DNA from 4 places in the Terribacillus sp. AE2B 122 genome. Region 1 is predicted to be linked to each of the others. Evidence: riboswitches for the same ligand, from Rfam matches in the RefSeq annotation. Region 1 holds a riboswitch; each other region holds the start of a gene.

Region 1 (2,203 bases):
GTTCTACAATCTGTTGGGCTAAATCAAGGGCTTCCTGATCATGTGCCACGTGCTTGACGCTCCTTTCAGTGTTTCCTATTTACTGTTACGTTCAGTATACTTATAGCCGAATTACTTTGCATTAAACATGTAAGCGATGCTGACGAACTATTTTGTTGTTTGTTAGGTTTCCTCACACAACACTAGGATGATTGGATAAATACGGTATAATGTGTAGTAACAGCACATGGTGATGAGGTGAACAGATGAGTAATGAGCCTTCTTACAAGAACAGGAAAGTGATCACAATAGGAATTGTGAGTGAACTGACTGGTCTGACTGAACGTAAAATTCGTTATTACGAGGAACGCAAGCTCATTTTTCCTGAACGTTCAGCGAAGGGAAATCGCAAGTACTCTTTTTCGGATGTAGAGCAATTGATCGAGATCGCCAACAAAAGGGAAGAGGGTGTGCAAACCTTCGAAATCCGTCAGCAGATGCTGAGAGACAAAAGGAAGGAAGCGGAAAGAGAGAGCCGCCAGCAAATGCTGCGTGGGCAAATCAATGCCCGCTTTGGTATACAGAGAGAGTAAGTGTGTGTACGTATGTGTTGGGAGGCCTTGTACACAGGAAAGCCGGATGTTTTCATCCGGCTTTTTATTGTGTTAAAAATTATAATTTGCGGTCTTTAAAATCATTCATAGTTCTCAAGCATGCTGTGATTTAAACCAGTTTTAAATAATTTTTAATGAGAAATAGTATACTCCAAGTAAAATGTTCAGATTACATATATAGATTTAAAAATCCGTTGAAATCGCCATAATTCACTTGGGAGGAAGCGTTATCTAAGGGGGTAACAAAGGATAGATGTAAACTTCTGTTGATTTTTGCCGCTTGATCAATCGCTTGTTTTAAAGGTCTGTGGTCGTATATTCTCGTATTCTTCGGCTGAGTCAAATGACTGCATACTCTCCTGCTATCCTAATACAAAAAAACAGATTGATTTTTCTATAAATTTTAAAATTATATTGACAATAACTAGATTGGAAGGTAAAGTAACAAACAGATCAACAACAAAAGTATAATGAAATTCTTATCAAGAGCGGTGGAGGAACAGGTCCTATGAAGCCCGGCAACCAGATCAATGATCTAGGTGCTAATTCCTGCAGACGGTGAAAGCCGTACTGAGAGATAAGAGAATTAGTGCATACGAATACCATGCGCCTCTCTTAATCTAGAGAGGCGCTTTTTTATTGTAGTTGATGACAGCGAAGAAAAAAGGGGAGAGCAACATGAAAAAAATCTTAAGCTTTGGACTTATCGGATTATTAGCATTATTCTTAGCGGCATGCGGCAATGATAAATCTGCTGCACTAGCAAATGACAAAATATTGGTCGGCGTCAGCGGCGGACCTCATGAGCAAGTGATGGAAAAAGTGAAAGAACTAGCAGCCGATGAAGGTATCGATGTAGAAATCAAAACATTCAATGATTATAATACACCAAACAGTGCGTTAGATGATGGAAGCCTGGATGCGAACAGCTATCAAACACTTCCTTTTCTAGAAGATCAAGTAAAGAATCAAGGATATGAACTAAAAGAAGTATTTAAGACACTTACGTTCCCAATGGGTATCTATACAGATAAGATTTCGGATATTTCCGAATTGAAAGAAGGCGACAAAATCGCTGTACCGAATGATCCTGCCAACGAATATCGTGCGTTGAAACTCTTTGAGACAGCAGGAGTATTGAAAGTAGATCCAGAAGCAGAGAACTCTGCAACGGCTAAAGATGTCGTTGAAAATCCACTGAATCTGGAAATCGTTGAATTGGATGCTTCTCAGCTGCCAGCTCAGCTTCCGGAAGTAGCAGCAGCGGCAATCAACACGAACTTTGCAATGGGTGCTGATTTGAATATCAATGATGATGCTATCTTTGCAGAGGAATCTGCAAACAACCCATGGTCCAACTACTTTGTTGTAAGATCAGCGAACACGGACGATGAAGTTGTGAAGAAGATTCAAGAAATCTATCAATCTGATGAAGTAAAACAGTTTGTGGAAGATGAATTCCAAGGATCCGTTGTTCCAAGCTGGTAAGGGGGAAGCAATATGATTGAACTGAAAAATGTATCGAAGACCTTTACCACGGGCAAGAAGAAAGTGGAGGCGTTGAAAGACGTCTCCTTGAAAATAAATAAAGGTGAAATCTATGGCGTAAT
Region 2 (2,203 bases), on a different contig from region 1:
TCTTACCTGTTCCAGATAAACCGAAGAAGAGTGCTGTATCACCGTCTGAACCTACATTAGCAGAGCAGTGCATTGGCAGGATTTCTTGCTGCGGCAGAAGGAAATTCATTACGGAGAAGATGGATTTCTTCATTTCTCCGGCATATTCCGTTCCACCTATGACGATTACACGCTGTTTGAAGGAAACGATGACAAATGCTTCTGAATTAGTGCCATCGACTAGTGGGTCTGCTTTTACACCAGGAGCAGAGATGACAGTGAATGCAGGTTTATGTGCAGTCAGCTCCTCCTCATTTGGCCGAATGAACAATTGGTGGGCAAATAGATTATGCCAAGCATATTCGTTGATTACTTGTATTGGGAGATGGTAACGTTCATCAGCCCCTGCAAAGCCTTGGAATGAGAATACTTCTTCCTGTGCCTGCAGATAGTCTACGACTTTACCTAAAAGTTGCTCGAATGTTTCTTCGCTAATAGGCTGGTTGACTTTTCCCCAGTCTACTTTGTTTTCGGAAAGCTCGTCTTTGACGATGAATTTATCCTTTGGTGAGCGGCCGGTATATTTCCCTGTCGCAGCCCGCAAAGCACCAGTCTTTGTCAAACGAGCTTCTTGGTGGGACAATGCCGCCTCCGTCAGCTGAGCTGCTGATAGGTTTTTCCTTACATTGGATTGGGAGCGCATTTCTTCTAGCGCTGTTAATGCGTGCATCATTCGCATCTGGATCCCGCCTTTTTTTTAGAAGTTTTAATTAGTATAACACATTAAAATATTAATACATACTATTTTAAAATGCAATCGATAAGTGAATGCTTTATTGGTTAATAATTCCGAGTTTTTAAGTCGGTATTAACATGATTTTGTTGACTTCTGGAGGCTGTTCCGATAACATAGTTGCGAACGGAAAATCACTCTTATTCAGAGTAGGCGGAGGGACAGGCCCTAAGAAACCCGGCAACCGTCACATTTTGTGAAATGGTGCTCAACCTGAGCAAGGGATACCTTGAACGATAAGAGAGGGAATAAGCCAGCCTTCTGTTATGATGGAAGGTTTTTTTCATGTAACGGCTTAATAATAAAAAAAGAGCAATACTAATGATAGTGCTCTTTCAACCTTCACCCATTATCAAGTTTCTTAATAACATACCTTGGAAAGAGTAAAACTTCCGTATTAATTGTAGTTGAAGGGGGATTTGGCAGAATGACTGCTAATCGTCGATTATTTACCTCAGAATCCGTTACTGAAGGGCATCCGGATAAAATCTGTGACCAGATCTCGGATGCTATATTAGATGAAATCCTAGCTAAGGATCCGAATGCCCGTGTTGCTTGTGAAACGACTGTTACGACTGGACTTGTACTCGTTGCAGGTGAAATTACAACCAGTGCTTATGTAGATATCCAAAACATCGTGCGTAAAACAATCAAGGAAATTGGTTATACACGTGCGAAATATGGCTTTGATGCTGATACATGTGCTGTATTGACAGCAATCGATGAGCAATCTCCTGATATTGCAGGTGGTGTTGATCAGGCGCTTGAGGCTCGTGAAGGGCTGATGACGGACGAAGAGATCGATGCAATCGGTGCAGGTGACCAAGGCTTGATGTTTGGCTATGCAAGCAATGAAACACCAGAATATATGCCGCTGCCAATTTCATTGGCGCACCGTCTATCCAAGCAACTGGCGAAGATACGGAAAGATGAAACTGTGGATTACTTGCGCCCGGATGGGAAAACACAAGTAACAGTAGAATATGACGAAAACGATCAACCAGTACGGATTGATACGATTGTCATCTCCACACAGCACCACCCAGAAGTGGAGCAAGCTCAGATTCATACCGATTTGAAAGAGCTTGTTATCAAACCTGTCGTTCCAGCTGAATTGCTGGATGAGAATACAAAATACATCATCAACCCGACTGGACGATTCGTTATCGGCGGACCACAAGGTGATGCAGGTCTGACTGGACGTAAAATCATTGTTGATACGTATGGCGGTTATGCTCGTCACGGCGGCGGTGCATTCAGCGGAAAAGATGCTACAAAAGTAGACCGTTCCGGTGCTTATGCAGCACGTTATGTGGCGAAGAACATCGTTGCAGCAGGTCTTGCAGAGAAATGTGAAGTACAGCTTGCTTATGCGATCGGTGTTGCTGAACCAGTATCCATCAGTATCGATACTTTCGGAACAGGCAAAGA
Region 3 (2,203 bases), on a different contig from region 1:
TAATACCGAAAATTGACCCAATCACCAAAGTGACAGCTACCATCAGGATCGTCTGACCTGTTGCTTCGACGATTCGCGGCCAAAATGTCTGCCAATCTACGCCCATGTTACGTCCACCTCCTCTATTTGTACGATTTCATTCAATTCTTCCACTGCATTGGCCGTTTTCCCAACGTCTCCATCAAAGCTAACAAGTAAGTTTCCGTAGAATTTAGCCTGAATCTCTTGGACGGAACCATAGACGATGTTCACGTCAATATCGTGCTTCCTCGTTACCCGGGATAAGACAGGTTCGCTCGCAACCTCTCCTTTAAAGATGATCCGATACAGTTGCTTCCCGCCTTTTTGTCGCCACTCATCCAATAGGGACGGAGAAGGAAGATCCTGCTGCACGGAACGGATGAAACGCTTCGTCGTCTGATGGGCAGGACTTGTGAATGTATCGAATACTCCTCCCGATTCTATGACCTCGCCATCCTCCATAACAGCAACCTTGTCGCAGATTGACTGAATCACATGCATTTCATGGGTAATCAGTAGAATTGTGATGCCGAATTCCTTATTTACCTTTTTCAGAAGTCGGAGTATCTCTCCGGTTGTATCAGGGTCCAACGCTGAGGTTGCTTCATCACAAATCAAAATATCCGGCGAAGTAGCTAGCGCCCTAGCAATGCCCACTCGCTGCTTTTGCCCTCCCGACAGCTGTTCCGGATAATCCTTTGCTTTATCCGACAATCCAACGAAGCGGAGAAGTTCATCTACTCTCTCTTTTATTTTTGCTCGCGGCATTTTTGCCAGTTTCAAAGGATAAGCAACATTACCAGCAACAGTCCGCGAGGTTAACAGATTGAAATTCTGAAAGATCATCCCTATCCTGCGGCGTACTTTCCTGACCTCAGTTGGGCGAAGACTAGCTAAATCCACACCTTGCACTTCCACAGCTCCAGCCGTCGGGTTCTCCAGCACATTCACTAGCCGTAACAATGTACTTTTACCTGCTCCGCTGAAGCCGATAATGCCGAATATTTCTCCTTCCTCGATTGTCAGATTCACATTTCGGACAGCATGCACCTCCCGTTTTCCGATTGTAAAAGTCTTAGATACATCCTTGAACGTAATCATCACTTTTCCTCCCATCAACGCAAAAGAGCCCTCTTTTTCCTTATCCAGAAAAAAGAGGGCTCCACGTATGAAACTTCCTCATTCTCATCTTCCAAACGCTCATAGGCGTTTGCAGGAATTGGCACGGTATTTGTGTAAACCCGTTGCCGAGACGTCATAGGGCCTGATCCCTCGGTCTCTCTGGATAAGAATAAAACAAGTATGTAGTTGTAAGATTTGATTACCATGTTATGGGTTTTCCAATAGAATGTCAATTCATTTTTTGAAAATCTTTTTTTCTTCTTCCCTTGTCGATATAAAAAAAGGCTGCTTACACGCAGCCTTTCAAACATAGTATAATGCTTGTCAAAAGTCACTCTTAGGATTTACAGCCACTTCGAACGAAATAACACGGCCTCCGTCGGCTTCCCAATCAAATATCCCTGCACTAACGCACAGCCATTTTCCTTTAGAAATTCAAGCTGTTCCTGTTCCTCGACACCTTCAGCAACCACGTCCAGATCGAGTTGCTTTGCCATAAGTAAAATCGTTTCAACCAACACTTTATTATTTCGATTGTGCATCATATCGCAGACAAAAGCACGATCGATTTTCAATGTATGAACAGGCAGGCGCTGGATGTACTGAAGAGAGCTGTAACCTGTCCCAAAATCATCGATGCTGATACGAATACCAAGCTGCTTGATATGCTCCAGAACAGCTATAGCATAGGAGTCACTAAATGGGATATTTTCTGTGATTTCCAATTCCAGATAAGTCGGGTCCATCTCATATTCACGCAGCGCATCCTCTAATTCTGCGAGAAAATCGGGATGGAGGAATTGATTGACAGAAATATTAACAGCAAGGCTGATCGGTTCATACTCTTGTGTTTTCCAGCAGCTCCATTGTCTGCACACTTCTCGGATCATCCATCTTCCAAGAGGAATAATGAAACGTGATTCTTCAGCAAGCGGAATGAATGTATTGGGAAACAGCAGCCCTCGCTCCGGATGCTCCCAGCGCATCAATACCTCCGCACCAGAAACAGTATTTGTATCTAAACGATATAGCGGCTGAAAGTGAAGCTGGAACTCTCCTC
Region 4 (2,203 bases), on a different contig from region 1:
GGCAAAGGTGATGATGTTCATGCTGCGAAGGAATGTATCAATCCAGCTGCTTTCCTGGACGCGGAACGAGAGCATCCCACCTTTTCCTGTATACAGGACATTTTTCACCTTTGGCTCCTCTGCCAGGTAACCTGCGATACGCTGTGCATTTGCTTGGTGCTGCCGCATTCGAAGCGGCAGCGTCTTCAATCCGCGGATGAGAAGCCAGGAATCGAGCGGAGATAAGACAGCTCCGGTACCGTTATGCAATACTGCTAACCGATCTGATAGCTCGCTGCCTTTACTCACAACAAGACCAGCTAAAACGTCATTGTGCCCGCCGATATATTTCGTCGCACTATGAATGACGATATCTGCACCTTCTGTAATTGGCTGCTGGAAGTAAGGCGTCAGAAACGTATTATCAACAATTAACAGCAGATTGTATGCTTTTGCCAGCTGCGCATAGGCAGCAATATCTATCTCCTGCATAAGCGGGTTTGTCGGTGTTTCAAGGAAAATTGCTTTTGTATCATCCGTTATCATCATCGCTGTCTCTTCGACGGAACGAAACGGTGCATAAATCGGCGACACATCATATGCATCCGAATAGAAATCAAATAGTCGATACGTACCTCCATAAATATCCTCTGGCACTAGCAGGGAATCGCCTGAACGGAAAAGTGACAATACGAGCTGAATAGCTGCCATGCCTGAGCTGCATGCAAATGCCCGGTCGCCTTTTTCCAGCTCTGCGAACCCTTCTTCCAGGACAGTACGAGTAGGATTCTTTGTCCGTGAATAATCATACCCGGTAGATTCGCCGATTCCGCCATGTGCATAAGCAGTAGACAGATACACTGGCGGATTGACTGCCCCAGTTACTCCATCACTCTTATTTCCGAGCTGCACGAATGTTGTTTCTAAACTATATCCCATACCGCTTCTCACCCTTCTCTTCAACAAAAAAAGAACCTTCTCCCCAAAAAGGAAGAAGGTTCAGCCATGACCGAATCAGCTTCTTATCTTTAAGGCGGATACCTTTTGGATTTAGCACCGTGTCTTCTCAGACTGGTTGCTGAGACATCACTGGGCCAAGTCCCTCCGTCTCTCTTGATAAGAAAAGTTCTATATAATTTTTATATTAAAGCTATGTTATCACACAAGAATGTACAGTCAAGCATTTTTTAAAATTTTCTGCCAAATGAAATTTTTTCTAATGGAATTTTTAGCAAGGTGATGCACATCAAGGAAAGTAGTGACAAAAAATAGGATTGACACCTAGAACTTTTCGGTCTATCCTTTTCTTTACAACTGATATTTCTTATCGAGATTGGTGGAGGGAATGGCCCAACGAAACCAAAGCAACAGGCTGCAAGACGCAGTACTGTGCTAATTCCAGGTGTTTGACACTGAAGATAAGAAGAGCGGAAAATCTTTAAAAGACCCTCTTCTGTCTGGAAGAGGGTCTTTTTTTAGGTTCAATTCCGATTATTTTCATTGGAAATATCAAGATTGTTACAGGAGGTTGGAAAATGGAACAGATAAAGCAAACGCTTGCGGAAGTACATACGGAGTTAGAAAACAATTTCACCGAAGTCGTTGAGTGGAGACGTTATTTGCATCAGCATCCCGAATTGAGTTTCCAGGAGACGGAGACAGCCCGTTTCATCGCTGATAAACTGCGCAGCTTCGGCTACGAAGATATCCAGACAAACATCGGCGGCTATGGCATCGTGGCTGCACTTACAGGAAAGACAGCGGGTCCGACGATTGCGCTGCGAGCCGATTTCGATGCCCTTCCGATAGAAGATGAAAAAGAAACAGCTTATCGATCCAAAACACCTGGCGTGATGCATGCTTGTGGTCATGACGGCCATACTGCGGCATTACTCGGAACTGCCAAAGCATTGATCAAACATAAAGATAGCCTGAAAGGTAAAGTGGTCTTTTTGTTCCAGCCTGCTGAGGAAGTCCCGCCAGGCGGGGCCAATGCGATGATTGAAGATGGTGCGCTCGACGGTGTGGACTATGTATACGGTGCTCATCTTAATTCAGCTGCTCCTATCGGAAAGATCGGCGTTGGTGAAGGTTTCAAGATGGCAGCAGTGGATAAATTCGCGATTACCATCCAAGGAAAAGGCGGTCATGGCGCAGCTCCTCAAGAGGCTGTAGATCCAATTGTCATTGGAAGTGATATTGTCAGCGCCCTGCAGAAGATTGT

What was found. A riboswitch is a leader RNA that binds a small molecule or an ion and turns the genes downstream of it on or off. The one in region 1 is predicted to bind S-adenosylmethionine.
Region 2: linked by a shared signal. The riboswitch ahead of metK (methionine adenosyltransferase) and the one ahead of AE2B122_RS05820 (MetQ/NlpA family ABC transporter substrate-binding protein) in region 1 are both predicted to bind S-adenosylmethionine.
Region 3: linked by a shared signal. The riboswitch ahead of AE2B122_RS08600 (methionine ABC transporter ATP-binding protein) and the one ahead of AE2B122_RS05820 (MetQ/NlpA family ABC transporter substrate-binding protein) in region 1 are both predicted to bind S-adenosylmethionine.
Region 4: linked by a shared signal. The riboswitch ahead of AE2B122_RS13780 (methionine biosynthesis PLP-dependent protein) and the one ahead of AE2B122_RS05820 (MetQ/NlpA family ABC transporter substrate-binding protein) in region 1 are both predicted to bind S-adenosylmethionine.

What each region holds. Positions count from the first base shown of each region.
Region 1 covers NZ_LR700943.1:101,978-104,180, forward strand. The annotation lists gene AE2B122_RS05810 (hypothetical protein) at 1-49, opposite strand, end outside; gene AE2B122_RS05815 (MerR family transcriptional regulator) at 246-572, shown strand; SAM riboswitch class I at 1,070-1,177, shown strand; gene AE2B122_RS05820 (MetQ/NlpA family ABC transporter substrate-binding protein) at 1,272-2,081, shown strand; gene AE2B122_RS05825 (methionine ABC transporter ATP-binding protein) at 2,094-2,203, shown strand, end outside.
Region 2 covers NZ_LR700948.1:130,815-133,017, forward strand. The annotation lists gene pckA (phosphoenolpyruvate carboxykinase (ATP)) at 1-718, opposite strand, end outside; SAM riboswitch class I at 910-1,015, shown strand; gene metK (methionine adenosyltransferase) at 1,200-2,203, shown strand, end outside.
Region 3 covers NZ_LR700944.1:28,790-30,992, forward strand. The annotation lists gene AE2B122_RS08595 (methionine ABC transporter permease) at 1-106, opposite strand, end outside; gene AE2B122_RS08600 (methionine ABC transporter ATP-binding protein) at 97-1,122, opposite strand; SAM riboswitch class I at 1,204-1,313, opposite strand; gene AE2B122_RS08605 (GGDEF domain-containing phosphodiesterase) at 1,488-2,203, opposite strand, start outside.
Region 4 covers NZ_LR700946.1:271,028-273,230, forward strand. The annotation lists gene AE2B122_RS13780 (methionine biosynthesis PLP-dependent protein) at 1-918, opposite strand, end outside; SAM riboswitch class I at 999-1,102, opposite strand; SAM riboswitch class I at 1,301-1,404, shown strand; gene AE2B122_RS13785 (M20 family metallopeptidase) at 1,515-2,203, shown strand, end outside.